2 regions of the Mycobacterium sp. NGS68 genome follow, and region 1 is predicted to be linked to the other one. Evidence: predicted binding sites of a transcription regulator. Region 1 holds the regulator's gene; the other holds the start of a gene.
The links. Region 1 encodes LexA, which represses DNA repair genes until DNA is damaged. Its sites were predicted from a motif close to CGAACANNTGTTCG; they were not measured.

Region 1 (14,809 bases):
CAGCGCCACCTGAGCGTCGAAGTCGCGGTCTTGCGGGTCTTTACCGACCCGGCCGGCAGCTATGGCAACCCCCTCGGCGTGGTCGATGCCCACGCGGTCGACCTCGCCGATCGGCAGCGTCTCGCGACCCAATTGGGTTACAGCGAAACCATATTCGTGCAACCGCCGGCCGCGGGTTCGACAACGGCCCGGGCCACGATCTACACCCCCGCGACGGAAATTCCGTTCGCTGGGCATCCCACCGTCGGCGTGTCGTGGTGGCTGCGCGAGCGGGGAACGCCCATCGACACGCTGCAAGTGCCGGCCGGCGATCTGCGGGTCAGCTACGGCGCGGGCGAACTTGCGGCCGTGACGGCGCGCCCGGAATGGTCACCCGAGTTCGCCTTGCACGAACTCGCATCGCCGGACGCCGTGACGGGTGCCGACCCCGCCGGATTCCCCGGCGACACAGCGCATTACCTGTGGGCGTGGGCCGACCGGTCCGCGGGATCGGTGCGCGCGCGCATGTTCGCCCGCAATCTGGGGGTGGCGGAAGACGAGGCGACAGGGTCGGCGGCGGTGCGGCTGAGCGCCCGGCTGGGGTGCAGCCTGCGCATCACCCAGGGCAAGGGCTCGCTGATCGAAACCACGTGGAGCGCCGACGGGTGGGTGCGGGTGGCCGGCCGGACGGTCACCGACGTTGTGCAACAGGTCGATTGACTGGTCGCGTCGTTTACTGCTTGCGGTGCAGAACCGCGGCCAGGTGATCCTGAAAGGGCTGCCCGACGGCGCCCATCCGGACCGTGTAGAAAAACTCGTCGCCGTCGATCCGGAATGAACGGCCAAGCGCGGTCACGTCTTTGGCGGTCGGGGTCAGCCCGATCGACGAGGTGGCCAGCTCGAGCTCGATGCGCCCGCCGGTGACCGAGTAGGTGCCGAGTTCGATTTCGGTGATGCCACTTGGATGGGCCAGCACGAGTTCGACCCGGCCGGGTTCCGGGGCCCGCAGAAAACCCGTCTCGGCATGCAGCGGCTTGCCGTCAAGCGCCGACTTGGTTTTTTGCGCGTAAGCCAGAAACGGCTTGCCCACGTGGGAGAACACGACTTCCTCGAGATACTCGAACGGCTCGATCGTCGGATACACGCCCTTGCCGCGACCCGCCCAGGTGCCAAGCAATGGTGCGAGCGACTCGAGGTTGGGATGCAGGTCGAAAGACATGAAAGTACCGTAGTCCGGCGGCGTGCCGGCCTTCGCGCTCGTCAGTTCGGCGTCGAGACCTTGCGGTGCGCGCGCAGCGCCTCGATCTCGCGTTCGAAGTCGTCGGCGGACGAAAAGGACCGGTATACCGACGCGAATCTCAGGTAGGCGACCTCGTCGAGTTCGCGCAACGGTCCAAGGATCGCCAAACCGACCTCGTGGCTCGCGATCTCCGGCGATCCAGCCGCCCGCACGGTGTCTTCCACCTGCTGGGCCAGCAGATTCAGCGCGTCGTCGTCCACCTGACGCCCCTGGCAGGCCCGGCGGACGCCACTGATCACCTTCTCCCTGCTAAAGGGCTCAGTGACGCCGCTGCGCTTCACGACGGCGAGCACCGCGGTCTCGACCGTGGTAAATCGCCGCCCGCACTCGGGGCACGACCGGCGACGCCTAATCGCTTGGCCCTCATCGGTTTCCCGCGAATCGATCACACGCGAGTCCGGATGCCGGCAGAACGGACAGTGCATCGCCGCTCCTTTGCCGTCCTGACATCCGGGTACCGCAGACGACTCCGAGAGTACCTGTGCGCTCCCCCGCAGGGCGAATACTCGGTACCGCCTAGCCGACCGGTGCGATCAGGGTCTGGCCCGCGACCAATGACGGAGAACCGAGGTCGTTCAACTCGCGGATGCGGTCGGCGACCTGACGGACCGGCGCGTCGGGGGCCACCCGCGCCGCCAGGTCCTGAAGGGACTCGCCGGGCTCGACCCGGACCACGGCCAGCCGGTCCGGTACGTGCGTGGCGGCCGTATCACCGCCGTTGGCCAGCTGCCCGAAATGGCCGACCAGGCCCAGCCACAGGGTGATCATCCCGGCCAGCAGCGCCAGGCCCAGCGTCGTCGCGAACGGGACCGGGCGACGGCGGTGCGACGCGACGGACGTCCGGACACCGGTACCGCGGTAGCTGCTCGGCGCGCCTGCCGGCCGGGACGGGCCGGGCCGGGTGGACCGGGCGGGCGCGTAGCGGGGGCCCCGAACGGGGGCGCCGAGGCTACCCGGGCCGTCATAGCCACTGCGGCTGCCGGTACGCGGCGAGACTGTGTAGATGATTGTCATGTGCGTTCCTCCGGTCGACTGGTTCTCGCTCGTGTGTTCGACACTGTAGTCGCCCGTGTGTTCGATACCCGAACATTTGAGCGAAGCGTGTCGCACGAGCAAAACGCTAGATCACCCCACCGACAAGTTCGTCGGTCTCGATTCCTGTCATGGAGCCCCGGATACCCGAACTCGACGAGAGTTACACACATGTTATTCAGCAGCTTGCGGGCGGATATCGCGGCTGAGGGCCGCCGCGACACACCCGTCGAACACATGTTTGATTCTGTCGGCGGGTACGGCTACATTCAGTGGCATGAGCGACAGCAACGACACTTCGGGGCTCACCGAACGGCAGCGCACCATCCTCAATGTCATCCGCGCCTCGGTAACCACCCGCGGTTATCCCCCAAGCATCCGGGAGATCGGGGACGCCGTCGGCCTGACGTCGACGTCCTCCGTGGCGCACCAGCTGCGCACCCTGGAGCGCAAGGGCTATCTGCGGCGTGACCCGAACCGCCCGCGGGCGGTCGATGTCCGCAGCGCGGACGACGTCGCCGGCGCCGCGTCACCGCCCGTCACCGACGTGGCCGGGTCGGACGCCTTGCCCGAGCCCACCTTTGTCCCCGTGCTCGGACGCATCGCGGCGGGCGGTCCGATCCTCGCCGAGGAAGCCGTCGAGGACGTCTTTCCGCTGCCACGCGAGCTGGTCGGCGAGGGCACGCTCTTCCTGCTCAAGGTCGTGGGCGATTCGATGGTCGAGGCCGCGATCTGCGACGGCGACTGGGTCGTGGTGCGTCAGCAGCACGTCGCCGACAACGGCGACATCGTCGCGGCCATGATCGACGGCGAGGCCACCGTCAAGACGTTCAAGCGCGCGGGCGGTCAGGTGTGGCTGATGCCGCACAACCCGGCGTTCGATCCCATCCCCGGCAACGATGCGACCATCCTGGGCAAGGTCGTGACGGTGATCCGCAAGATATAGCCGGGAGCCTCAGTCGGCCTTGATGAAGCCGTTGGCTTCGGCGACTTCCTCACTGGCAAGCCAGATTTCGGGAAGAGTGTCCTCGTAGAGCGCGCTGCTGGGCGTGTAATACAGGCCGAAGCGCGCGCTGGCTTTGATGGGGTAGCCGTCGGGCGCCTGATACGGGTCGTCCAACGGCAGGTGGATGGTCGGGCGCGCGGGCTGCGCCTGGCCGAGCGCGACCGGCGGGGCGCCGACCCGTTCCGCAGCGGCGGCCGGACCCGCGGCGGGGATGATGTCCGTGATCTCCGCCCCGTCGTCGTCCTCGCCGGGCTCGCTGTCGATCGCCGCGTGCCGGCCGGCCTTGGGCGCGGCTTCCGGGGCGTCCCTGAACTCGGGGGCCTCGAACGACTCGGGAATTGCGGACATCTCGGGCACCTCAGAGACTCCGGAGACCTCGGAGACTTCGAGGAACTCGGCTTCCGCCGCCACGTCCTCGGCCGCCACGTCGTCAGCGAACACGTCCTCGGCGAACAGGTCGTCGGCATAGCGGGCGTCGGGCGGCGCCTCGGTAAAGACGTCGTCGGAGTAGCCGGCTTCCGGTGGGGCCTCGGTGAAGACGTCGTCGGCCGGGTCGTCGGGGATGCCGGTGTCCTCGTCGGGGCCCGCAAAGCCGGGATGCGTCAGCACCGGGATGGAGTCGGTGTCCACGTCGTCGGGGTCTTCGTCTTCGGCGTCGAATTCCTCGTCGAAACCGAGGGCAGCAAAGTCGTCTTCGTCGTCAGGGTCGTGTCCTTCGGAGGGCACGTCGTCCTCCGGCACCACCGCGGTCGCGGCGCTGCGCGGCCAGCTGATCCGGGTGGTTTCACCGTCCGGATGCTCCGACGGATGCACGTCGGAAAGGGGGCGCTGGTGGGTGTCGAATTCGGCGTCATCGTGAGCCCACGGTTCGGCGGCCGCGGCATCGTAGCCATGCTCGGCGTGGTCTAGCTCGTGGTCAGGCTCGTAGGCGGGGGCCTCATAGGCGTAGCCGGTGGCGTCATGGCCGGCGCGGCGCCGTCGCCATCCGGTCAGCACCAGCACCACCAGGACCAGCAGCACCAGCAGCGGGATGGCCGCCAGCAAGTACCACCAGTGCCAGGCGAACTTCTTGGCCTGCGCGGGCATCGCCGAGCCGCTCGGCTGGTTCTGACCGGATACCTGCAGGCCCGACAGCAAAGGCGCAAGGTTGGCCGGATCGGTGCTGAACGTGTTCTTGGCGCGGTTCCACGAGATCTTTCCGCCGGTGAACTTCTGCGAGATCACATCACCGTCGACGGTCTGGTCGCCGATCGGCGCGCCGAGCTTGCCGGTGGGGCCCTTGAGCTTGTCCCAGGCGGCCTTCATTGCCCCCCGCACGACGAACGCACCGTGGTCGGGTGTCCAGAAGATGACCGGCTTCTCCGGGCCGCCCGAGAACACGGCGATCCGGCTCGACGGCGAAATGCCGCCGTCGGACTCGTTGGCGATCGGGAAGCCCAGGTCGCTGCTGACGGGACCGCCGAGCGCCTCGTACTTGGCCAGGATGTCGCTCTCGACCGCATTCGCGCCGGTGGCGGGGCTGTAGTACACCTTGCCGCCGGCGAAGTCCTGCGCCATCCCGTCGCCGCCGATGGGGTACTGACCGGCCTTCCTGGCACCTAGCGGACCGCCCGCGCCGCCCGCCGCGCGCCAGGCCATGTTGATGGCCGCGGCCGGATCGAGGGTGACCTGCAGGTCCTTGAGCTGCTCGCCCAGCACCGCGGGTTCGGTGCTGAACTGCTTGGTCTTGCGATTCCAGGAGATCGCGCCGCCGCTGAATTTCTGCGAGGCCACGTCGCCGTCGTAGGTCTCGTCCCCCACCGGAACGCCCAGCACGCCGCCCGAGCTGCCCAGCTTGTCCCAGGCGGCGTTGAGCGGGCCGCGGACCACATGCGCACCGCGGTCGGGCGTCCAGTAGATGACGGGCTTGTCACTGGCGGAGAATGTGGCCACCCGGCTGTCGGGCCCGGCCAGGCCGGGGACCTCGTTGATGGTCGGGAATCCGAGGTCGCTGCCCGCCGGACCGCCCAATGCTTCGTATTTGTCCAGAATCGGTCCATAAACGAATTTGGCACCGGTATCGGGTGTGAAATACATCTTGCCGCCGGCGAACTCCAGAGCGAATCCATCGCCGGCGGGGTAAACGTCACCCTTTCGCGCGCCCAGCGGAGACGTGTCGCCACCGGCCTTGTCCCACGCGGCCATCATTGCCGCTTCGGCGTCGCCAATCGGCGAAGCCAGCGCAACGGGGGTCAGCAATACCGCGGCCATCGCTGTGGCCGCCACGCTGACCAGCGCCCGACCGAACAGCTTGCCCAATGGACCACTCTGCCCGTTCACCAAGCCTCCCAGCCGACGGAAATGCCCTTATCCGCCATCCCCCGTTGACAGTCGGTATTGTCGCCGGGCCCGCATAACTTTGCTAGAGCGAATGACAATTGCGAAGTCAAATCTGCAAAGTTTCGGAAACAGAGACCCCGCCGATGTCGAATTGATGCCATTTCACGCCCGCGCCGCGACTGAGGGCGCCGCGAAGGAAATCGGCCGATGCTCGACGGCCCGGTACCTGAAGACACAAGCGCCGACGTTACGTGACGCCTTTATCGGCCCGACGATGTGGACCCTCCAGTGCAGGGTTAGACACCCAGGCTGCGCCCGATGATCTCCTTCATGATCTCGGTCGTGCCGCCGTAGATCGTCTGCACCCGCGAATCCAGATAGGCGCGCGCAACGGGGTATTCCCGCATGTAGCCGTAGCCGCCGTGCAGCTGCAGGCAACGGTCGATCAGGTGCACCTGCTTCTCCGTCGAATACCACTTGGCCATCGCGGCCTGCTCCACGGTCAGCTTCCCCTCAAGGTGCAGCGCGATGAACTCGTCGACCATCATGCGCACCACGGTGGCCTCGGTCGCCAGCTCGGCGAGCAGGAACCGGCTGTTCTGGAAGCTGCCGATCGGCTTGCCGAAGGCCTTGCGCTCTTTGGTGTACTGCAGCGTCTGCTCCAGGACGGCTTCCATGCCCGCGGCCGCCATGATGGCGATGTTGATGCGCTCCTGCGGCAGGTTCTGCATCAGGTAGATGAACCCCATGCCCTCCTGGCCGAGCAGGTTCTCGGCCGGCACCTTCACGTCGGTGAAGGAAAGTTCGGCGGTGTCCTGCGCTTCCAGCCCGATCTTTTCCAGATGACGGCCGCGTTCGAAGCCCTCCATGCCGCGTTCGACGACGAGCAGCGAAAAGCCCTGCGCGCCCTTGTCCGGGTCGGTCTGCGCCACCACGATCACCAGGTCGGAGTTGATGCCGTTGGTGATGAACGTCTTCGCGCCGTTGAGGATGTAGTGGTCGTCCTGCTTGACCGCGCGGGTCTTGATGCCCTGCAGGTCGCTGCCGGTGCCGGGCTCGCTCATCGCGATCGCGGTGATCAGCTCGCCGCTGCAGAACCCGGGCAACCAGCGCTGCTTCTGCTCTTCGGTGCACAGCTCCAGCAGGTAGGGCGCCACGATGTCGTTGTGCAGGCCGAACCCGAGGCCGCTGTAGCGCCCGATGGTGGTTTCCTCGGTGACGATCGTGTTGTAGCGGAAGTCGGCGTTGCCGCCGCCGCCGTATTCCTCGGGCACCGCCATGCCGAGGAAGCCCTGCTTGCCCGCCTCGAGCCATACGCCGCGGTCGACGATCTTGGCCTTCTCCCACTCCTCGTGGTACGGCGCGACGTGTCGGTCGAGGAAGGCCCGGTAGGACTCTCGGAACAGATCGTGCTCGGGCTCGAAGAGGGTGCGCTGGAATTTGATGGCACTGCCCATGCGTGTGCGGACCTCCGGATGTCCAATCAGATACGAGTAGTGCCCAAGATATACCAACCGGGCGGTTGGTCGACGGCGGGGCGCGCGGGCGGGACGGGTGCGTGCGGGCGCGGCGCGGCGGGTTTACTCCTGGGCGGCGAACTCGCGCAGGGCGGCGGCCAGCGCCACCGGAACCCGCGCCTTGATCCGGGTGCCCTCGGGGCTGTGTTCGGCCTGCTCGACCCGGCCGTCGGCGTGCACGCGGGCCACCAGGTCACCGCGGTGGTACGGGATCACCACGTCGACGGCGGCATCGGTGGGTGCGGCGAGCTCGGCGATCCGCCGCCGCAGCGCGTCGATGCCGTCGCCGGTGCGGGCGGACACGAACACCGCGCCGGGCAGCTCGTGGCGCAGCCGGGCCAGCATCAGGTCGCCGGCGGCGTCGATCTTGTTGACCACCAGCAGCTCCGGCGGCATGTCGCCGTCATGGTCCGCGATGACCTCGGAGATGACCTGGCGGACGGCGCTGATCTGGGCCAGCGGGTTGACATCGGAGCCGTCGACGACGTGTACCAGCAGGTCCGCGTCGACGACCTCCTCCAGCGTGGAGCGGAACGCCTCGACCAGCTGGGTGGGCAGGTGCCGCACGAAGCCGACGGTGTCGGTGAGCACGAACGACCTGGCGTCCTTAGTGCCGGGAAAGAACTCGGCCCGACGGGTGGTGGGTTCCAGGGTGGCGAACAGCGCGTCTTCCACCAGCACCCCGGCGTCGGTCAGCGCGTTGAGCAGGCTGGACTTGCCGGCGTTGGTGTAGCCGACGATAGCGATCGACGGGATGTCGGCCTGCAGCCGGCGGCTGCGCTGGGTGTCGCGGGCCTGCTTCATCTCCTTGATCTCGCGCCGCAGCTTGGCCATCCGCTCGCGGATGCGGCGCCGGTCGGTCTCGATCTTGGTCTCACCGGGGCCGCGGGTGCCGACGCCGCCGCCGCTGCCGCCGGCCCGACCACCGGCCTGCCGTGACATCGACTCACCCCAGCCGCGCAGTCGGGGCAGCATGTACTGCATCTGGGCCAGCGATACCTGCGCCTTGCCCTCCCGGCTGGTGGCGTGCTGGGCGAAGATGTCGAGGATCAGCGCGGTGCGGTCGATGACTTTGACCTTGACGGCCTTCTCCAGCGCGGTGAGCTGCGCCGGGGAGAGTTCGCCGTCGCAGATGACGGTGTCGGCGCCGGTCGCCACGACCACCTCGCGCAGCTCCTGCGCCTTGCCCGAGCCGATGTACGTCGACGGGTCGGGCCGGTCGCGGCGCTGGATGAGCCCTTCGAGCACCTGCGAGCCGGCGGTTTCGGCCAGTGCCGCCAGCTCGGCCAGGCTGGCCTGGTTGTCGGCGGCGGTGCCGTCGGTCCACACGCCGACCAGGACCACGCGTTCCAGCCGCAGCTGGCGGTACTCGACCTCGGTGACGTCGGCGAGCTCGGTGGACAGCCCGGCGACCCGGCGCAGCGCCGAGCGGTCCTCGAGGGCGAGTTCCCCGAGGCTGGGTACGGATTCTGGGAGGCCGTTATCCGGCGAATTTGAGTGAGTCATAGGCAATATCGATGGTGGCACGGACAACGGTCGGTGCGCATCCGAATAATTCAGCCCTGAGCGTTCCACCAGGGTTCACCGAGCTCTCCGCGGGCCACGAGGACCGACGGGCCGCGCAGGTAGCTGGTGGCGTTGGTGACGGTGACCAGGACGTCGCCGCCCGGCACCCGCACGGTGAGCGTCCCGGTGTCCGCGCCGGCGAATGCCAATCCGGCCACCGCGGCGGCGACCGTGCCCGTTCCACACGACCGGGTTTCCCCCACGCCGCGCTCGTGGACGCGCATGCGGATGGCCCCGGCCTCCGGCGCGGTGAGCACTTCGATGTTGACGCCGTCGGGGAACTGGGCGGCGTCGAAGTCGACCGGCGCCGCGACGTCCAGGGCGGCGAGCTCGTCGGCGGTGAGCCGCGGATCCAGACACGCCAGGTGCGGGTTGCCCACGTCGACCGCCAGGCCGTCGAACCGCCGGCCCCCGACCACGGCGGCGCCCGCGCCGAACCTGTTGGCCTTGCCCATATCCACGGTCACGTCGGCGTTGGTCGGATCGACGCGGTGCACCGTGACCAACCGCGGGCCCGCCAGCGACCCGACGACGAATTCGTCGCGCGGCTCCAGGCCGGCCGCCCGCAGGTAGTGGGCGAAGACCCGCACGCCGTTGCCGCACATCTGGGCGATCGACCCGTCGGCGTTTCGATAGTCCATGTACCAGTCGTAGGCGCTGACGCCGTCGGGCAGGCGCTCGAGCGTGCCGGCCCGCACGGCCGCCCCTGCGGTGGTGACGCGCAGCACCCCGTCGGCGCCCAGGCCCTGGCGCCGGTCGCACAACGCGACCACCCGGGCCGCGGTGAGGTCGAGTTCGGCCTCGACGTCGGGCAGCAGCACGAAGTCGTTCTGGGTGCCGTGGCCCTTCGCGAACATCACTTGCGCCACTCCTCCTCATCGCTTCGCTCTGCATCGTCGCCGACGCGCATCACCCGATCAGGATACGTTCCGCCAGAGCCGCAACGCCTCCTCGGCCAACCGGTCGGTGGGTACAGCCGCGTCGAGCCAGTGGATGCGGTGGTCGCGGCGGAACCACGAGCGCTGACGTCGCACGTAGCGGCGGGTCCCGACAAAGGTCTGCTCCCGCGCGGCGCGCAGCCGCTCCGGCTTGGGGTCCGGGCCGTCGGCGTCGATCGCCGCGAGCACCTGCGCGTAGCCCAGCGCGCGTGCGGCCGTGACGCCGTCGCGCAGGCCGTCGCGGATCAGCGCACGCACCTCCCCGACCAGGCCGCGGTCGAACATCAGGTCGGTGCGCCGGGCCAGTCTGTCATCGAGAAGCGTTGTCTCACAATCCAATCCGATAATCACGGTGTCCCATCGCGGGTCGCCGATGCGCGGCGCCGACGCGGCGAACGGGCGCCCCGTGAGCTCGATCACCTCGAGCGCGCGCACGGTGCGGCGGGCGTCGGTGGGCAGGATCGCCGCGGCGGCGGCCGGGTCGCGGCTGGCCAGCTCGGCGTGCAGCGCCCCCACGCCGATCTCGGCGAGCCGGCGTTCCCAGCGCACCCGCACGGCGGGGTCGGTCGCGGGAAACGACCAATCGTCCAGCAGCGACTGCAGGTAGAGCATCGAACCGCCGACCACGACGGGCACCGCTGCCCTGGCCGCGATCGCCTCTACGTCGGCGGCGGCCGTCTGCTGGTAGCGGGCCACGGTCGCGGTTTCGGTGATGTCCAGGACGTCGAGCTGGTGGTGCGGGACGCCGCGGCGCTCGGCGACCGACAGCTTGGCGGTGCCGATGTCCATGCCGCGGTAGAGCTGCATCGCGTCGGCATTGACGACCTCGGCGCTGAGGCGTTCGCCGCCGAGCCGTTCCGCGATGGCCAGCGCCAGCGCCGACTTGCCGGTGCCCGTCGGGCCGACAATCGCCAGCGGCCTCACGGCTGCCATGCACCCGCGAAGTAGCCCACCCCGAACGGCGCGCCGCGGTAGAGCTCCTTGGCGGTCCGCGGGCCCGGCTCGGCGAGGCCCGCCAGCACCTGGAACGCCACCCGGCCCAGGATCGGCGCGGGTAGGCCCGCAAGCGCGGCGACGTCGCCGCCGGCAAGCGCGTCGTCGAGGGCGCGTTGCGCATCCGCGCCGGCCGGGTCGTAGCCGCCCGGCGCCCTCGGAGTCAACGTGTTGGCGCCGTCGGCGACGACGAGCACGCCGACGGCCTCGGTCGACCGGTCGATCTCGGCGCGCAGCCGCCGACCGCTGGCCAGGGCGGCGTCGGCGTCGTCGTCGCCGCGGTAGACGCGGATCTGCGCGACGGCCTCGGGCCGGGCCTGGCCGCGAAGCCAGGCGCCGATCAGCGCGCACAGCGGCAGGTCGACCGGCTCGGCGGCCGCCGGCGAAAGGCGCACCGGCACGTCGACGCCAAATCCGGCAAAGGTGCCGACGCCGTCGGGACCCACTGCGGCGTCCGCGGGGCCGGTGCCCACCACGATCCAGCGCGCGGGCAACAGGGCGGCCGCCGCGAGCACCGCCGACGTCAGGTCGGCCACCTCGGCGGCGGCCGCTCCGGCGAGTTCGGGAACGAGCACCGGCGCGCACGGGACGATCGCGACGGCGCTCAGCACGTGACCAAACTAGCGGGTCGAGAAGTCAGGCATAGACGTCACATTCGGCGCGCACATTCGGGTCGGGTTCCGTGTCGGCAACCACGGAGGCGGCCTCGCCGCGGGCCAGCGCCGTCGTCGCAACGACGACGAGCACCACGGCGACCACCAGGCCGACGCGCTCGAACCCGTCGGCGCCCAGCGTCTCGCCGAGCACCGTGACCCCCAGCAGCGACGCGACCAGCGGCTCGGCCACCGTCATCGTCGGCAAGGACGCGGTGAGGGCGCCGGCGCGGAACGACGACTGCTGAAACACCGTGCCGACCCCCGCGACCAACAGCCAGAAGTAGAACTCCGGCATGCCCAGCACCGCCGACGGACCCTGGTGCGTGTCGACGATCGCCTTGGTGAGTACCGCGAACAGCGCCCACGACGCCGCCGACACCAGCGCCAGCAGCACCGCGGCCACCGAGCCGGTGCAGATCCGGGCGCCCAGCACGCAGCACACCATCACCGCGCCGATCACCACCGCCACCAGGGCCCAGGTCTGCGGCGACACCCGCTGGTCGCCGGCGGCCGGTTCGCCGATCCCGACGAAGACCGCCACCGCGCCGGCCAGCAGGATCGCCCAGCCCCACTCCCGACGGCTCAACCGGTGCTTGGTCAGCCAGGCGTACACCGGCAGGGAGAACAGCAGCGACGTCACCTGCAGCGCCTGCACCAGCACCACCGAACCCAGGCCCAGCGCCACCGCCTGTAGCGCCGCGCTGGCCGCGGCGGCCACCCCGCCCAGCCACCACCGGGTGTCCCGCAACGACATGCGGAGCAGTTCGAGGTGCCCGACCCGCTTTTCGGTGATTTCCTGCGCGGAGCGCTGCCGGACCACGTCGCCGACCCCCGAGATCAGCGCCGCGAACAGCGCGAGCAACACCGCGAAATCAACCTTCGCTATGGTCACGCCTCCCCCACCGGCCCCAATTGCCCCGCCGTGGGTGCCAACGTACCGGGCGGCGCGGCAATGCCCTATGGGTCGGCCGACGGTGGAATTGATTTGTTATCCGAGCCAAGGCACGCGCGTGAGCGTCGCCAAGCTGCTTGAATACTCTGTTGGAACGAGCCGGTAACAAGGTGCCGCTTCGCGCGGCAGATATGCGCGGGAGTCCAATCGCCGCGCGGAAGATGCAAAGGGCAGGTGACGAGCATGACGGTTGACGAGCCTCGCGGCAGCGATTTACCGAAGCCGGCACCACGTCCCGGACCGCGGCCAGGCCCCCGGCCTGCGCCGCGACCCGCCGCACACCCGGTCGTCGTGCCCCCGCACAGCGACCCACACCGGTTCGGGCGCGTCGACGACGACGGCACGGTGTGGCTGATCACCGCGGCCGGCGAGCGCATGATCGGGTCCTGGCAGGCCGGTGACCGCGAAGCCGCGTTCGCCCACTTCGGTCGCCGGTTCGACGATCTGAGCACCGAGATCACCCTGATGGAGGAGCGGCTGACGTCGGGCACCGGCGACGCCCGCAAGATCCGGGCCAACGCCGCCGCGCTGGCCGAGACCTTGCCGACGGCCTCGGTGCTGGGGGACATCGACGCGCTCGAAGAACGACTGCAGAACCTGCTCGCCCGCATCGACGTCATCGTCGTCGCGGTGCGCTCCCGGCGCGAGGTGCATCGGGCCGAACAGACCGCCCGCAAGGAAGCGCTGGCCGCCGAGGCCGAGGACCTGGCGACCAACTCGACCCAGTGGAAGGTCGCCGGCGACCGGCTGCGCGCAATCCTCGAGGAATGGAAGACGATCACCGGCCTGGACCGCAAGGTCGACGACGCGCTGTGGAAGCGCTATTCGGCGGCCCGGGAAACGTTCAACCGGCGGCGCGGATCCCACTTTGCCGAGCTGGACCGCGAGCGTTCCGGGGTCCGGCAGTCCAAGGAGCGGCTCTGCGAGCAGGCCGAGGAGCTGTCCTCGTCGACGGACTGGACGGCCACCAGCGCCGAGTTCCGCAAGCTGCTGACCGAATGGAAGGCCGCGGGGCGCGCCACCAGGGATGTCGACGACGCGCTGTGGCGCCGTTTCAAGGCCGCCCAGGACTCGTTCTTCACGGCGCGTAACGCCGCGACGGCCGAGAAGGACGCCGAGTTGCGGGCCAACGCCACGGCCAAGGAAGCGCTGCTGGCCGAGGCGGAGAAGCTCGACGCCGGCAACCTCGACTCCGCCCGCGCCGCGCTGCGCACGATCGCCGACAAATGGGACGCGATCGGCCGGGTGCCCCGGGAACGCGGCGCGGACCTGGAGCGACGCCTGCGGGCCGTCGAAAAGAAGCTGCGCGACGCCGGCGAATCGGATTGGTCCGACCCGCAGGCGCAGGCCCGCGCCGAGCAGTTCCGCAACCGCGCCGAGCAGTTCGCGCAGCAGGCCGAGAAGGCCGCGGCGGCCGGGCGGACCAAGGAAGCCGAAGAGGCCAGGGCGAATGCCGAACAGTGGCGGCAGTGGGCCGACGCGGCGGCTAAGGCGCTGACGCGCAGGTCCTAAGCCTGCTCACCGGGCTCGGGCGGCTCGGGCTCGTCCGGGGTGTCTTGCAGGCTGTCCAGCAGCGTGCGGGACTGCTGCTGTGCGACGACGCGGCGGCGCTGCTCCTCGGCCGCGAGTTGCACGATGGTGCGCGCCCACACCACGCGGGTCCAGTAGAACGTCAGCACGATCACCGTGACCCAGGCGACGATGAGCCCGATGCCCGGTCCGGGATGACCCACCGCCACGGTCTGGCGCGACCACACGGCCAGCATTCCCGCGCCGCTGGCCAGCGCCGAACCCGCCAGCGCGACCCAGGCCAGCGCCCAGCGCCGCGTCAGTAGGGCCAGCATCGAGAAGCCGACGCCGAACACCAGGGCCAGCCAGGCGAACACCCGCGACGGCAGGGCCACCGCGGCCGCGCCGGCGTCGTGGGTGCTGAACAGCACGTCCCAGCCCCGCACGTGGCCGGTGTGCGACAGCGCAAACGAGCCCAGCAGCACGAACACCAGGATGGCCACGATGAAACCCCTTGGGCCGGGGTCGATCTCACGGGCCACCCGGCGTTCGGCGGCCTCGATTTCGGCCCGGAAGGCGTCGAAGTCCCGTTCGGCGTTCATCGGGTGCACCCTAGCGGCTCGATGCGTTCGGCCGGGCGGCCGAGGCCGGGCATGCCCAGGCCGGTGGGACGCGCGTCGCGCGGCTTGCTTCCGGCGGCGTGCGCGTCGCCCGCGCGGGTGCGGCGGTGGGTCAGGATGCCGGCGTCGGCGATCAGGTGGTGCGGGGCGGCCTCGGTGACCGTCGTGGTGATGATGTCGCCGGGCCGGACGTCGGGGTTCGCCGCGAAATGCACCAGTCGGCCGTCGCGGGCACGTCCGGTCATCCGCGCGGTGCGGGCGTCCTTGCGTCCCTCACCGGTGGCCACGAGCAGTTCGACCGTCTCCCCCACGAGCGCCGTGTTCGCTTCCAGCGAGATGCTCTCCTGCAGCTCGACCAGCCGCTCATAGCGTTCCTGCACAACGGCTTTCGGCAACTGTGCGGGCAGGTCCGCGGCCGGCGT
Region 2 (14,809 bases), on a different contig from region 1:
TGTGGTCCACGCGCCGGATCGTAGTCCCCCCGCCCGCGCTGGCTAGGGTCAGGCGGTGACCACTCTGCGACGCCTGGGCACGCTGCTGGTCCCCGGGGGCGACGGCTACGGGTTGGCCCGCGTCGTGGTGGCCGTGCGGGTGGCCGTCGTGGTGTCGATCGGCGTGCTGGTCGCGATCGGTCCGGAATGGATGCGCCGCTACGTCGTCGTGCTGGCCGTCGCTCTGGCCGTGGCGCTGTGTTATGCGGCCGTCCTGATGGCCCATCCCCGCGCCGAGGTCCGTCGTACCCGCTACGCCTGGCTGGTCTCGACACTGGACAGCGTGCTGACGCTGGCGCTGATCTGGCTGACCGGAGGCGCCGCCAGCCCGGTGGCCGTGGTCCTGGTGCTGGTGGTGATCGCCTCGGCTGCGCGGCTGAGATTCCTTGAGTGCCTGATGCTTTCGGTGATCTTGGGGATGGCGTACCTGGTCGTGGTCCTGCTGCCCGGGCCGACGGCGCCGCCGACGCTGCCGGGCGCCGTTCAGGGGACGTGGTGGGCGCTCTACGTGGTATTCGTGGCGGTGCTCAGCGGAGGGCTGTCGGTCCTGGCCGAGCGCGAGCACCGATCGCGAGTGAAGGCGCTGGTGGAGGCCGAGGCCGAACACGCCGCGGCGGAGGAGGAGCGAGACCTGCGGGCCCGGTTGCTGCGCTCCTATGAGGCGCAGCGGGAAGGTCTGCAGGTGGTGTTGCACGAGTTCCGTACGCCGGTCGCCTCGTTGGACGCGCTGGCCGGTGCGCTGACCGACGCCTCGCCGATGTCACCGTCGGATCGGGATGCGGCGATACGCCTCGCCGGCCGCCACGCCCGGCATCTGTCCGACATGCTCGACGCGCTGTCGGACGTAAATCTGAGCAGGCAGCCCGCGTTCTCGTCGGGCCGGGTGCGACGCGTCGACGTGCTCGATCTGGTGGCCGAGGCCGGGGACGCCGCCGGGGTGCGGCCGCCACGGCTGCAGGTCCGCGCGATCGGCGACATCCCGCCGATCCAGGTGGACGCCCAAGGCCTGCGCCGGGTGTTGACCAACCTGCTGGAAAACGCCGCCCGGCATGGCCGCGAACGTCCCATCGACGTCACGTGCGAATGCGGTGAGGGCCGGCTGCGGGTTTCGGTGCTCGACCGCGGACCCGGTGTGCCGCAGGAGAGTCTCAGCGCCTTGACCGACAAGTTCGTCAGCCTCTCGGACCGCCGCGGAACGGCCGGCCTGGGGCTGTGGATCGTCGCGCAAATCGTGGAAGCGCTCGGGGGCACGGTGCAGTTCGCCACCCGCGCGGAGGGCGGCCTGACCGCTTCCTTCTCGATCCCGGTCGGCTGAGCGCCGCAACGTGGCCCACCCGGGCCGCGGGTTGGCCCGCATGACTCCACTCTCGCGCCGCCAAGTGACCAAGACTGACGGCAGCCTGAAAGGACGACCAATGACGACCGCCACCCCGACCTACAAGAACATCGACCTGAGCGACAGGGAGTTCTGGACGCGGCCTCACGAGGAGCGCGACGCGGCGTTCGCGGTGCTGCGGCGCGAGAATCCCGTGCCCTGGAGCCGGCCCGCCGACTCCGACCTGTTGCCGGCCGAACAGAACACCAAGGGCTTCTGGTCGCTGACCAAGCAGGAGGACATCCGGTTCGCCAGCCGGCATCCCGAGATCTTCTCCTCCGCCCAGGGCATCACCATGGAGGACTTCCCGCCGGAGATGATCCACATCGCGCAGTCCTTCATCGCGATGGACGCGCCCCGGCACACCCAGCTGCGCGGCATCACCCTGGACGCGTTCAAGCCGCGCAACCTGCGCCGGCTTCAGGGCTGGATTCAGGGCCACGCCCGCGACCTGATCTCCGAGATGTCGCATCTGGGCGAAGGCGACTTCGTGGAACTGGTGTCGGTCAAGCTGCCCGCCCGCATCTTCGCCAGCTTCTTCGGGCTGCCACCCGGCGAAATCCACGAGAAGACCATCAACGCCGCGCAGCGGCTGCTCGGCTGGACGGACCCGGACGTGCGCGGCGACCGCAGCGCCCTGGAGTTGTTCGCCGGCGCCGTGATGGACCTGCACGAGACCGCGTCGCTGCTGATTCCCGAGCGGCGGGCACACCCTGCCGACGACCTGGTCAGCTGGATGGTGCAGGCCGAGTTCGACGGCGAGAAGATGAGCGACGACGAGCTCAAGGCCTTCTTCACGCTGCTGGCCGTGGCCGCCAACGACACCACGCGGCACGCGTCGGCGCAGGCCATCCACGCCTTCTCCAAGTTCCCGCGGCAGCGCGACCTGCTGGTCGCCGACGTCGAGGGCCGGGTGGACCTGGCCGTCGAGGAAGTCCTGCGCTGGGCCTCGCCGCTGCTGCACATGCGGCGCACCGCCACCCAGGACATCACGCTGCACGGCTCGGAGATCAAGGCCGGCGACAAGGTGGTGCTCTGGTACATCTCGGGGAACCGCGACGAGGACGTCTTCGAGAATCCGTTCGAGTTCGACATCTTCCGTAGCCCCAACCCGCACATCGCCTTCGGCGGCGGCGGTCCGCACTTCTGCCTGGGCGCGGCCCTGGCACGCACCATGCTGCGCTCGCTGCTGACCGAGTTCTACACCCGCATCCCCGACATTTCCGCACCCGAGCCGCACTTCCAGGTGGCCAACTTCATCAACGGCATCAACAGCCTGCCCGCCACCTGGACACCCGAACACCGTTGAGCGGAAGGAAATCACGCATGAAGACCAAAGCCGGCGTGCTGTGGGGGCTGCACCAGAAGTGGGAAGTCGAGGAGCTCGAACTCGACGGGCCGAAGGAACGCGAAGTGCTGGTGAAACTCATTGCCAGCGGCCTGTGCCACTCCGACGACCACCTGGTCACCGGGGACATGCCCATGAACCTGCCGGTCGTCGGCGGGCATGAGGGCGCCGGCGTCGTCGTCGACGTGGGGCCGGGAGTCACCGAGGTGGAGACCGGCGACCACGTGGTACTCAGCTTCATCCCCGCCTGCGGGCGCTGCCGCGCCTGCGCGAAGGGGATGGGCAACCTGTGCGAGTACGGCGCCGCCATCATGGCCGGGCCTCAACTCGACGGCACCTTCCGGTTCCACGGCCGCGGCCACGACATCGGCCAGATGTGTGTGCTGGGGACGTTTTCCGAGTACACCGTGGTGCCGATCGCCTCGGTGGTCAAGGTGGACAAGGACATTCCGCTGGACAAGGCGGCGCTGGTGGGCTGCGGCGTGACGACCGGGTACGGCGCCGCGGTCCGGACCGGCGAGACGCGCGACGGCGAGACGGTGGTCGTCATGGGGGTCGGCGGCCTGGGCATCAACGCCGTGCAGGGCGCGGCCATCGCCGGCGCCCGCCACGTGGTGGCCGTGGACCCGGTGGCGTTCAAGCGGGAGCAGTCCTTGCGGTTCGGCGCGACCCACGTCGCCGCCGACGTCGCCGAGGCGCAGGCAGTTGTCTCCGAGGTGACCCGCGGTGAGATGGCCGACGTCTGCGTGGTGACCACCGACAGCGCCGAGGGCGCCTACGTCGCGCAGGCCCTGAGCCTGGTCGGCAAGCGGGGGCGGGTGGTGATGACCGCGATCCCGCACCCGACGGACACCGTCGTCGACATGTCGCTGTTCGATCTCACCCTGTACGAGAAGCAGGTGCGGGGTTGTCTTTTCGGCTCCTCGAGCCCGCGTGTCGACATCCACCGGATGCTGGAGCTGTACCGGGCCGGCCGGCTCAAGCTCGACGAGCTGATCACTCGCGAGTATCAGCTCGACGAGCTCAACCAGGGTTACGAGGACATGCACAGCGGGCGAAACCTGCGGGGCATCGTCAGGTTCTGAATCGTGTACCCGGGTACCGGGGTAGCGCCTGGTTAGGGCTGGTCGGTGCCGTCGAATCCGCGGTTGCGAACAGCGTTCCGCCGGCGCCGCCGTCACCGCCCTTGCCGTCGAACCCCGCCGTTGCTTCAGTCGACGCGGGAGTCGATCAGTTGACGGGCCAGCCGCTCGGTGAACTCGGCCACCGCGGCCGGACTGTCGAGCCCGAACAGCGCCGCGGTGGTGCGGTCACCGTCCTCGTTGTGCCGCACCAGGATCGGCACACCGCTGATGCCAGGGTCGCGGACGGCGTCGAACGCATCCTCGTCGGTGATGTCGTCGCCGAGGTAGACCGGTGTCAGGGCACCCGAACCGGCCCCGTGCAGGTGTTCCAGCACCCAGCGCAGCGTCTTGCCCTTGTCCCAGTCGACGTCGGGCCGTAGCTCGATGACCTCGCGGCCCGTCGTCACCCGCAGCGCGTCGTGCCGGCCCGCCGCGCGCACCGCGGCGGCCACCTCGCCGACCCGGTCACGGGCGGCGTTGCGATAGTGCACGGCCACCCCGAACCGCTTGTGCTCCACGACAACTCCGGGAATCGACCCGAACCGCTCGCGCAGCCGGGCGGCCTCCTCCGCCAGCACCGGTACGGCCGCCGCCGCCTCTTCGTTCTGGTGGTGCGTTCCGTCGGGCGCGGTCAGCTCGAAGCCGTGGCTGCCGGCGTACCAGATGCCGGGCAGCCCGACCCGCTCGGTGACGTCGGCGAGGTCGCGGCCGGACAGCACCGCGACCGGGCAGTTCGCGGCCAGATCGCGCAGCGCCTCGGCGGCGCCCGGGGCGGGCACCGCGGCGTCGGGGTCGTCGACGATGTCGGACAGCGTCCCGTCGAAGTCGTAGAACACCGCGGGATTTCGGCCGATGAGGTCGGCGGCTTGTCGGGCGTCGGGCAGCTGCGACATGCGCAGGTCGCCGGTCCGCACGTCGACCTCGCCGAGGTCGGAGACCACGGCGTCGGCGTCGCTCGCGTCGACCCCGATCACCAGCGCGAATCCGGCCGCGCGCGCCGCGGCGACGGCGGCCGGTTCAGGCGTGACGACGACAGCCCGGCCCGCGCGCGCCGACAGGCGCTCGGCCGCCGCGGGCAGTTCATCCGGCGAGGAGAACGCGCCGGTGTGCACGCCGACGTCGTCCAGCTGCGCGATCAGCGGTTGGGTGCCGTCCAGCGCGGCGTCGAACAGCACCGCGTCATGGCGGCGCGGGTCGATAGTGACCGGCATGACCAACCTTCTCACGGTGGTCAAATAGCAGGATCAGCGACGTGCGTGCGCCTGCGACGGGGCGGACCGCAAAGCGGCGGACTTGCGGCGGCGGCGGTCCTTGCTGAACAGCAGGACGGAGTCCGCGCTGAGCGCCACCAGGCGCGCCATGCCCAGCTCGATGCCGTCGGCGAGGCGCTTCACGTCGAGCGCGGCGTCATAGTCGGCGGTGATGCCGAAGACCAACTCGTCGCCGTAGCTGAGCACCGCTACCCCCGTGCTCAGTTGCTGCGCGGTCGGCGGGATCGGCAGCACCCGCGCCATGCGCTGGCCCATCAGCTGCAATCGGTCGCGAGGTCCGGGCATGGTGGTCGCCAGCGTCACGATGGCGCGTTGCGGCAGCCGGGCCAGCAGTTGAATCGCCGGTCCGCGCAACGCATTCGGCAGGTAGCCCAGCGCCGACTCCAGCAGGCCCGGCTGGGGTTCGGTGGTGCGCTTGGTCTGCAGTCGGTGATGCACCATCCGCAGCCGCTGCACCGGGTCCTGGTGCTCGACGGGCAGGTACGGCAGCACGGCCGACAGGGTGCGCAGCGAGTCCGCCCGCGGTTGCAGCCCGCGGCCCAGCAGCACCGTCCGGAAGCCTTCGGTGACGGCGGCCAGCGCGACGTCGTTGCTGGTCACGCCGAATTTGCGGCAGACCTTGTCGACGGCGGTGATGGGGATTCGCACGGTGTGGTACTGCCGCATGGTGACCGGGGTGGCCGGAGCGTTGCGCGCCCACGGCGCGACCGCCTCGACGACGGCTTCCGCCGCCTTGACGACCCGGCCCGCCGAGGCCTGCCACAGCGCGTCGGGCCAGCTCGGCGTGTCGACGGGTGAAAGCGGCTTGGCGCCAACGTGGTTGGCGAACGTGTCGCTGTCGGCGTCGTCGCAGAGCCGGGTGAGGATGTGGGCCGCCGAGATGCCGCTGTCGGCCATGCGGTGGTGGATCTTCATCAGGATCGCCCACTGGTTGCCGCGCAGGCCCTCGATGACCCAGCATTCCCAGGGCGGCCGGTCGGGGTCCAAAGGACGTTCGAGGGCGTGGGCGATGGCGCGGGACAACTCGGCCTCGTCACCCGGCCGGGGGAGCGCCACGCGCCGCACGTGATCGGTGACGTCGAGGTCCGGATGGTCGAACCGCGGTATCGACGTGATCCGCTCGGCCAGTAAGCGTTTGAACTGCTGGTAGTCGGCGCCGCCATCGACGACAGCCACCGCCCCGATGGCGAGGCTGGCCTGCTGGTCCGGATCCGGCAGCAGGCCGGAATCCAAAGTCCTCAGTTGTCCCATCGCGTAATCCCCACCGATCGTTCGCCCTGCGTACCAGTTTCCCGTGCACCACATTGGGCCGATAGGCCTCCAAGGTTAAGACCTTGTTTTGGAGTTGAAGATTGTTTAACAACCCGGGGATTTATTCGAACAAACTTTCGATACACTGGGCGGCATGGGTTGGTTCAACGGGCCGCCGAGCTGGGCGGAGATGGAGCGGGTGCTCGACGGCAAGCCGCGCCATGCGCCGGAGGTGGTGGAGGAGGCTCCGCTGTCTCGCCGTCGTCCCACGTATCAGCCCCCGGCGGATGGCCGGCCGGTCCGCTCGTCCGTTCCCTATGCCGAACTGCATGCGCATTCCGCGTTCAGCTTTTTGGACGGGGCCAGCACGCCGGAAGAGCTGGCCGAGGAGGCCGCCCGGCTGGATCTGCGCGCGCTGGCGCTGACCGATCACGACGGGCTGTACGGGGCGGTGCGGTTCGCCGAAGCCGCTGCGGAACTTGACGTGCGCACGGTGTTCGGCGCCGAGCTGTCGCTGGGGGCGGGTGCCCGAACCGAGGTTCCGGACCCGCCCGGCCCGCACCTGCTGGTGCTGGCCCGCGGCCCGGAAGGCTACGGGCGGTTGTCGCGGCAGCTGGGTGCGGCGCATCTGGCCGGCGGCGAGAAGGGCAAACCGCGCTACGACCTGGACGCGCTGACCGAGGCCGCCGGCGGGCACTGGCACATTCTCACCGGATGCCGAAAAGGCGCTGTGCGTCAAGCGCTTTCCGACGGCGGCCCGGACGCGGCACGGCGGGCGCTGGCCGATCTGGTGGACCGGTTCGGCGCCGGACGGGTCAGCGTCGAGCTGACCCACCACGGCCAACCGCTCGACGACGAGCGCAATGCCGCGCTGGCCGCGCTGGCGCCGCGCTTCGGCGTCGGCGTCGTCGCCACCACCGCCGCGCATTTCGCGCATCCGTCCCGGGGGCGGCTGGCGATGGCGATGGGGGCCATCCGCGCCCGGCAGTCGCTGGATTCGGCCGCGGGGTGGCTGGCCCCGCTGGGCGGATCCCACCTGCGGTCCGGTGCGGAGATGGCGCGGCTGTTCGCGCAGCAGCCCGGCGCGGTGGCCGCCGCGGCCGAACTCGGCGAGCAGTGCGCATTCGGGCTGGCACTCATCGCGCCGCAACTGCCGCCCTTCGACGTCCCCGACGGGCACACCGAGGACAGCTGGTTGCGGTGGCTGGCCATGGCGGGGGCGCGGGACCGCTACGGTTCCCCTTCCGGGGCTGCACGGGCGTACGCCCAGATCGAACATGAGCTCAAAGTGATTGCACAACTGCGGTTTCCGGGCTATTTCCTGGTGGTACACGACATCACCCGGTTCTGTCGGGAGAACGACATCCTGTGCCAGGGCAGGGGATCGGCGGCCAATTCCGCGGTCTGCTATGCCCTCGGTGTCACAGCTGTCGACCCGATCGCCAACGAGCTGTTGTTCGAGCGTTTCCTGTCGCCGGCCCGCGACGGGCCGCCCGACATCGACATCGACATCGAGTCGGACCAGCGGGAAAAGGTGATCCAGTACGTCTACGACAAATACGGTCGCGACTACGCCGCCCAGGTCGCCAACGTCATCACCTACCGGGGGCGGATCGCGGTCCGCGACATGGCCCGCGCCCTGGGCTTCTCGCAGGGCCAGCAGGACGCGTGGAGCAAGCAAATCAGCCACTGGAGCGGTCAGCCCTCCGATATCGAGGACATTCCGGAGCAGGTTGTCGACCTGGCCAACCAGATCCGTAATCTGCCGCGGCACATGGGCATCCACTCCGGCGGGATGGTGATCTGTGACCGCCCGATCGCCGACGTGTGTCCCGTGGAGTGGGCGCGCATGGAGAACCGCAGCGTCCTGCAGTGGGACAAAGACGACTGCGCGGCAATCGGTTTGGTGAAGTTCGACCTGCTCGGGCTGGGCATGCTCTCTGCGCTGCACTATGCGCGGGACCTGGTGGCGGAGCACAAGGGCATCGAGGTGGACCTGGCGCGACTGGATCTGGCCGAGCCGGCGGTGTACGAGATGCTGTCGCGCGCCGATTCCGTCGGCGTGTTCCAGGTGGAGTCGCGCGCGCAGATGGCCACGCTGCCGCGGCTGCGGCCCCGGGTCTTTTACGACCTGGTGGTGGAGGTCGCGCTGATCCGCCCAGGGCCCATCCAGGGCGGGTCGGTGCATCCCTACATCCGGCGCCGCAACGGCCTGGACGCGATAGTCTACGACCACCCGTCCATGGAGCCGGCGCTGCGTAAGACGCTGGGGGTGCCGCTCTTTCAGGAACAGCTGATGCAGCTGGCGGTCGACTGCGCGGGGTTTACGGCCGCCGAGGCGGACCAGTTGCGCCGCGCCATGGGGTCCAAGCGTTCGGCCGAACGGATGCGACGGCTGCGCGGCCGGTTTTACGACGGCATGCGCACCCTGCACGGCGCCTCCGACGAGGTGATCGACCGGACCTACGAAAAGCTGGAGGCGTTTGCCAACTTCGGCTTCCCCGAAAGTCACGCGTTGTCCTTCGCGTCGCTGGTGTTCTATTCGTCGTGGTTCAAGCTGCACCACCCGGCGGCGTTCTGCGCGGCGTTGCTGCGCGCCCAGCCGATGGGCTTCTACTCGCCGCAGTCGCTGGTGGCCGACGCGCGCCGGCACGGCGTGTTGGTGCACGGCCCGTGCGTCAACGCCAGCCTGGCGCACGCGTCGCTTCAGAACGCCGGCATGGAGGTCCGCCTCGGCCTGGGCGCGGTTCGCCACATCGGTCAGGACCTCGCTGAGACGCTGGTGGAAGAGCGAAACGCCAACGGCCCCTTCGCCTCTCTGCTGGACCTGACCGGCCGTTTGCAGTTGACCGTGCCGCAGACCGAAGCGCTGGCGACCGCGGGGGCACTGGGCTGCTTCGGGATGTCGCGGCGGGAGGGACTGTGGGCGGCCGGGTCCGCGGCCACCGAGCGGCCGGACCGGCTGCCCGGCGTGGGGTCGTCGACGCACGTTCCGGCGCTGCCGGGGATGAGCGAGCTGGAGTTGGCCGCCGCCGACGTGTGGGCCACCGGCGTCTCCCCAGACAGCTATCCGACGCAGTTCCTGCGGGCCGACCTGGACGCGATGGGCGTGGTGCCCGCAGCGGAGTTGGCGACGGTGCCCGACGGCGACCGGGTGCTGATCGCCGGCGCGGTGACGCATCGGCAGCGGCCCGCGACGGCCCAAGGGGTGACGTTCGTCAACCTCGAGGACGAGACGGGGATGGTCAACGTGCTCTGCACGCCGGGGGTGTGGGCCCGACACCGCAAGCTGGCGAACACCGCTCCGGCGCTGCTGATCCGCGGCCAGGTGCAAAACGCCAGCGGGGCGATCACCGTCGTCGCCGAGCGGCTGGGCCGCATCTCGCTGTCCGTCGGGTCGAAGTCGCGGGACTTCCGGTAACGCGGCGGCGCTTCGCGGAAGGGGCCGACCGCGGCCCCGACGTGCGGCCAGCCGCACACTCGGCGGCGGGGGCCTCTCGGTTAGGGCGGCCCCAGCTTGTGCTGGTGGGCGTACACGACGGCGTGGATGCGGTCGCGTTCCGGCGAACCAGCTGGCGCATTACGCGGCTTCCAGGCGAGCCGTCAGCGGCCCCTTGGAGCTCAGGCCGTCGGCGTGGTCCACACCTTCGTCGGCGTGATCCGCAGCCGGGTGCTGAAGTTGGCCATCATGTCGGTCAGGCCCTCGCGGTCGGCGTCCTCGCGGTACTTCGTCCAGTAGGCAGCGTCTTCGCGGCAGTCGACGTCGGTGGCGTCCACCACTGCGGTGCCGGCGACGACGATGACGCCCCCGCCCTGGCCGTCGGAATCGAGGTTCAGGCTCACCTGGGGACGCGCCTTGATGTGGGCGACCTTGGCGGCGCTCGGCATCGAGTACACCGTCAGGTCGGCGCCGTCAAAGTAGAACCAGACCAGCCGCGGCACCGGCTGCCCCGACTTGGCGACGGTGGTCAGCCACCCGCAATGGTCCGATTCGAGCCTGCTGGAAACCTCTTGTGTCAGTTCGACGCTCATGGGTGCAACGGTAGCCTCCAAGCATGACACTCAACCTGTCCATCGATGAAGTCCTGAGCACCACCCGCTCGGTGCGCAAGCGTCTCGATTTCGACAAGCCCGTGCCCCGCGACGTGCTGATGGAATGCCTGGAGTTGGCACTGCAGGCGCCGACGGGCTCCAATTCGCAGGGCTGGCAATGGGTGTTCGTCGAGGACGCCGAGAAGAAGAAGGCGATCGGCGACGTCTATCTGGCCAACGCGAGCGGCTACCTCAAGTCACCGGCGGCGGAGTACCCCGAGGGCGACACCCGCGGCGAGCGGATGGGCAAGGTCCGCGATTCGGCCACGTACCTCGCCGAGCACATGCACGAGGCGCCGGTGCTGCTGATCCCGTGCCTCGAGGGCCGGGAGGACAGGTCGCCGTTGGGTGGTGTGTCGTACTGGGCGTCGCTGTTCCCGGCAGTCTGGAGCTTCTGCCTCGCGCTGCGCTCGCGCGGGCTGGGTTCCTGCTGGACGACCCTGCACCTGCTAGGCGACGGCGAGCGCAAAGTCGCCGACATCCTCGGCATCCCGTACGAGCAATACAGCCAGGGCGGCCTGTTTCCGATCGCCTACACCAAGGGCACCGACTTCCGCCCCGCCAAGCGGCTACCGGCCGAGAGCCTCACGCACTGGGACCGCTGGTAAGCGGCCATACCTCGACGACCCCGTGTGCCATCGCGCACGGGGTCCGGCTGACCCGCTCGATCGCGGCGTCGACGTCATCGGCCTCGATCACCCCGAACCCCGCGATCGGCAGGGCCGATTGCAGGAAAGACCCCGGTTCGACCCGAATGCCGGTGTCCTCGGGATTGCGCACCTGAACGGGCCGGCCGGCGATTCCGATGATCGCGCCGGCCGCACCGAGTTCGTCGTCGCGGGCGTGCGCGGCCCGCCGGCATTGGTCGCTGATGCGGCGGTATCCCGCCTCGTCGCCGTAGCCGATCGTGATGAAGGTAGGCATATCAATGCTGACCGCCGCCGGCCCCGACATTCATCGGGAGACGGGGTCATCCCGACAGCTAGCCGGGGGTGCCGTCGCTGCCGTCGGCGCCGTCGAACGTGACGCCGCCGTCGCCCGGCACGCCCGGGTCGCCGGGCCGTTCGCTGCCACGGCCGCCGACCGCGCCGTCGCCCGCAGCGCCGTGCGCACCGCCCTGGCCTCCTGTACCGGCGCCGCCGCCGGTGCCGGTGATGCCCTGCTGGCCGCTCAGTATGCCGCTGCGACCGCCGGCGCCGCCGTGACCCCCGTCGCCTCCGCCGCCGCCCACGCCGCCGTGACCGGCATCACCGCCATCGCCGCCCTGGCCGCCCTGGGACAGAAAGTTCTGGCTGAAGGCAGCGGCGCCCTGGGTGCCGTCCACTCCGGTGCCGCCCGTACCGCCGATGCCGCCCGCGCCTCCGCCGCCGCCCTGCCCGCCGGTGCCGCCGTGGCCGAGCAACAAGCCACCAGCGCCGCCCGTCCCGCCAACGCCACCAGCGCCGCCGTGCCCTCCGGCGCCGCCCGTACCGCCGGCGCCACCGTCACCGCCACCGCCACCGAAGGCCCAGGAATTCACGGAAGCAGCGCCGTTGCCACCCGGGATGCCGTTGAATCCACCGATCCCGCCGGTGCCGCCGATGTCGCCCCTGCCGCCGGCGGCCCCGTTCCCGCCGACACCGCCAGCCCCGCCGTCGCCGATCAGCCGCCCGCCACGACCCCCTGCGCCGCCCGCACCGCCCGCACCGCCGGCCTGGCCGTCGGTTCCGACTCCGCCGGCGCCGCCGTTCCCGCCGGTACCACCGGCTGCGGAGAACTGAGAGGCGGCCACACCGCCCGCGCCGCCGTTGCCTCCGGTGCCGCCACCGGCACCTCCGGTCGCGCCGCCGCCACCCCTGCCACCAACGGCGCTATCGGTGTTCAACACGTTGTCCGTGGCCGAGCCGCCATCGCCGCCGTTGCCGCCGTTGACGCCAGGGCCGCCCGGTGTACCGTCGCTGCCCTTGCTGCCGATGACTTCGCGGGTGGCGGGTTGCCACGTCCCGTTCGTGCCGGCGGCCCCGTTGAGCGCGGGATCGCTGACGGGGGTGGGGTTGTGGCCGTCGCCGCCGGCCAGGCCGTCGCCGCCGTGCCCGCCGGCGCCGCCCGCGCCCCAGATCCCGGCACTGCCGCCCGCGCCGCCGCTGCCGCCGTTACCGCCCGCGAGCAACGCGTTGCCGCCAGCCCCGCCGGACCCGCCGTTGCCGAGCCAGCTGCCCCCGCGACCGCCCGCGCCGCCGGCCGCTCCGGCGCCGCCCGCCCCGCCGTTGCCGCCGTTGCCGATCAGGCCGGCGCTACCGCCGCTGCCGCCCGCCATGCCGGCGGTCGCACTGGCGTCATAGCCGGCGCCGCCGTTGCCGTAGAGCAAGCCGCCGGCCTTGCCGTTGGGGCTGGCGAGTGTGCCGGCCGCGCCGTTGCCGATCAACGCGCGCCCGACGAGCAGCTCGGTGGGCGCATTGATCGCGTTCAACGCGTTCTGCTGCAGAGTCTGCAGCGGGGAGGCGTTCGCCGCCTCCGCGAGGGCGTAGGCGTTTCCGCTGGTGTGCAACGCCTGGACGAACCGATCGTGGAACGTCGTCAGCTGCGCGGCCAGCTGTTGATAGCCGTGGGCGTGGCCGGAGAACACGGCCGCAACGGCCGCCGACACGTCGTCGGCGCCGGCGGCCAGCAGGGCCGTCGTCGCGGGCGCCGCCGCGGCATTCGCCGTCTGCAACGCGGAACTGATCGTTGCCGCATCCGCCGCCGCCACGCTCACCGCGTCGGGAACCGCCACCACGTATGACATCGCTGTCCCTTTCCGGTATTTTTTGAAATCCGGGAGCTGACAGCATAATTCAATGCGGTTAGTTAGGGACGGTAATCGGCGGGCTGGCCGGACCTCCGCGGTCTAGAGGAGAGAGGCGTTGGCCGCCTCGGTGTCGGCGTAAGCGTTTCCGCACTGACGCATCGCCTGCACGAACTGGTCGTGAAAGGCGGCCATCTGCGCGGCGAGCTGCTGAAATCCCTGCGCGTGGCGGGAAAATGTCGCGGCCAGTGCCAGCGACACCTCATCGCGACCGGCTGCCAGCAGGCCCGTCGTCGTGGGCTCAGCCGCGGTACTCGCCGCGCTCAGGGCCGACCCGATCTGCGCCACGTCCGTCGCTGCCGCGCCCACAGCTTCCGGCACCGCTGTCACGTACGACATGGCTGTCCTCCGGGTCGTCAACGCGAATCTTGGTGGCTCACACGTTATTCCGATCCCACACAAATATGTAGTGAATGTAGCTACACCACAGTCGATTCACAGCCGTCCCGGTGTTTCCCGTCCCGTAACTGCCGCGTCGAAGCTGCGTCAGATCCCGCCCGCGTAGCCGTGCTGGCGCCACGCCTCGTAGACGGCGATCGCCGCGGCGTTTGCCAGGTTCAGCGATCGGCGGCCCGCCAGCATCGGGATGCGGACCCGGTGGGTGACGTGCGGGTCGGCCAGGGTCGCCGCGTCCAGCCCGGTGGGCTCGGGCCCGAACATCAGCACGTCGCCGGCCCGATAGCCAATGTCGGCGAACGACGCCGTCGCCCCCGCGGAGAATGCGACCACCCGCTTCGGCGCCAGCGCGTCCCACGCCGCGTGCAGCGACGCGTGCACGGTGACCGATGCCAGGTCGTGATAGTCCAGCCCGGCCCGCCGCAGCTTGGGTTCGGACAGATCGAAGCCCAGCGGCTCGACCAGGTGCAGCTCGCAGCCGGTGGCCGCCGCCGTCCGGATCGCATTGCCCGTGTTGGGCGCGATGCGCGGGGTGACGAACATCAGCCTGAACACACTAGGAACGTTACGGCCGTGCGCGAGCTAAGCGCCGCCCAGCGCCGAAGTAATGATGCGAAGAATTTCTTGGATTGCGCCGAGGCCAACGGCAAGGCCGAAAACTCCCCACACTATGGGCGCGAGCAGAATCGTCATCGTCACGGAGGTCAGGAATTCGGAGAGCGGGAACTCCTCCAAGCCCCATTGGACCTGCTCTGCAAACACAGCGAAATACTGTAGGAACGTGGCGATGGCATCCTCGACGCTCGTGTAAGCGGTCGCGCTGGATCTCAGGTTCTGTACGAACAGCTCTTGGATAGCCATCGCCTGGCGGGCCCCGGCCTGGTAGCCCTCGGCATGGCCAGAGAACAACTGCGCGATCGCCACTGATACCTCGTCCGCGGCCGCGGGCAGCACCGCTTGGGTCGGCGGGGCGGCCGCCAGGTGGGCCGCCTCGAGGGTCGAGCCGATGGCCGCCAAATCCGCCGACGCCGCGTGCATCACTTCCGGCGCCGCAATCACATAGGACATGTCTTCAACACTCGACTTCGT

Region 2: the regulator LexA is predicted to act here: its motif matches at 6,535-6,548, upstream of AC5Y5V_RS25165 (error-prone DNA polymerase).

Annotation. Positions count from the first base shown of each region.
Region 1 covers NZ_JCALCE010000012.1:95,527-110,335, reverse strand. Annotated here, with positions in the region: gene AC5Y5V_RS15445 (alpha/beta fold hydrolase) at 1-13, shown strand, start outside; gene AC5Y5V_RS15440 (PhzF family phenazine biosynthesis protein) at 10-699, shown strand; gene AC5Y5V_RS15435 (peroxynitrite isomerase) at 713-1,198, opposite strand; gene nrdR (transcriptional regulator NrdR) at 1,240-1,704, opposite strand; gene AC5Y5V_RS15425 (LysM peptidoglycan-binding domain-containing protein) at 1,796-2,293, opposite strand; gene lexA (transcriptional repressor LexA) at 2,589-3,257, shown strand; gene AC5Y5V_RS15415 (sunset domain-containing protein) at 3,267-5,636, opposite strand; gene AC5Y5V_RS15410 (acyl-CoA dehydrogenase family protein) at 5,933-7,093, opposite strand; gene hflX (GTPase HflX) at 7,217-8,659, opposite strand; gene dapF (diaminopimelate epimerase) at 8,710-9,579, opposite strand; gene miaA (tRNA (adenosine(37)-N6)-dimethylallyltransferase MiaA) at 9,637-10,581, opposite strand; gene AC5Y5V_RS15390 (class III extradiol ring-cleavage dioxygenase family protein) at 10,578-11,261, opposite strand; gene AC5Y5V_RS15385 (DMT family transporter) at 11,287-12,192, opposite strand; gene AC5Y5V_RS15380 (DUF349 domain-containing protein) at 12,442-13,770, shown strand; gene AC5Y5V_RS15375 (Rv2732c family membrane protein) at 13,767-14,369, opposite strand; gene miaB (tRNA (N6-isopentenyl adenosine(37)-C2)-methylthiotransferase MiaB) at 14,366-14,809, opposite strand, start outside.
Region 2 covers NZ_JCALCE010000031.1:17,996-32,804, forward strand. Annotated here, with positions in the region: gene AC5Y5V_RS25135 (response regulator) at 1-10, opposite strand, end outside; gene AC5Y5V_RS25140 (sensor histidine kinase) at 56-1,354, shown strand; gene AC5Y5V_RS25145 (cytochrome P450) at 1,455-2,723, shown strand; gene AC5Y5V_RS25150 (NDMA-dependent alcohol dehydrogenase) at 2,741-3,847, shown strand; gene otsB (trehalose-phosphatase) at 3,973-5,097, opposite strand; gene AC5Y5V_RS25160 (wax ester/triacylglycerol synthase domain-containing protein) at 5,131-6,408, opposite strand; gene AC5Y5V_RS25165 (error-prone DNA polymerase) at 6,563-9,829, shown strand; gene AC5Y5V_RS25170 (TIGR03667 family PPOX class F420-dependent oxidoreductase) at 10,030-10,440, opposite strand; gene AC5Y5V_RS25175 (nitroreductase family protein) at 10,464-11,108, shown strand; gene AC5Y5V_RS25180 (YciI family protein) at 11,086-11,424, opposite strand; gene AC5Y5V_RS25185 (PE family protein) at 11,483-13,264, opposite strand; partial or broken gene AC5Y5V_RS25190 (PE family protein) at 13,382-13,663, opposite strand; gene AC5Y5V_RS25195 (tRNA (cytidine(34)-2'-O)-methyltransferase) at 13,811-14,275, opposite strand; gene AC5Y5V_RS25200 (PE family protein) at 14,303-14,788, opposite strand.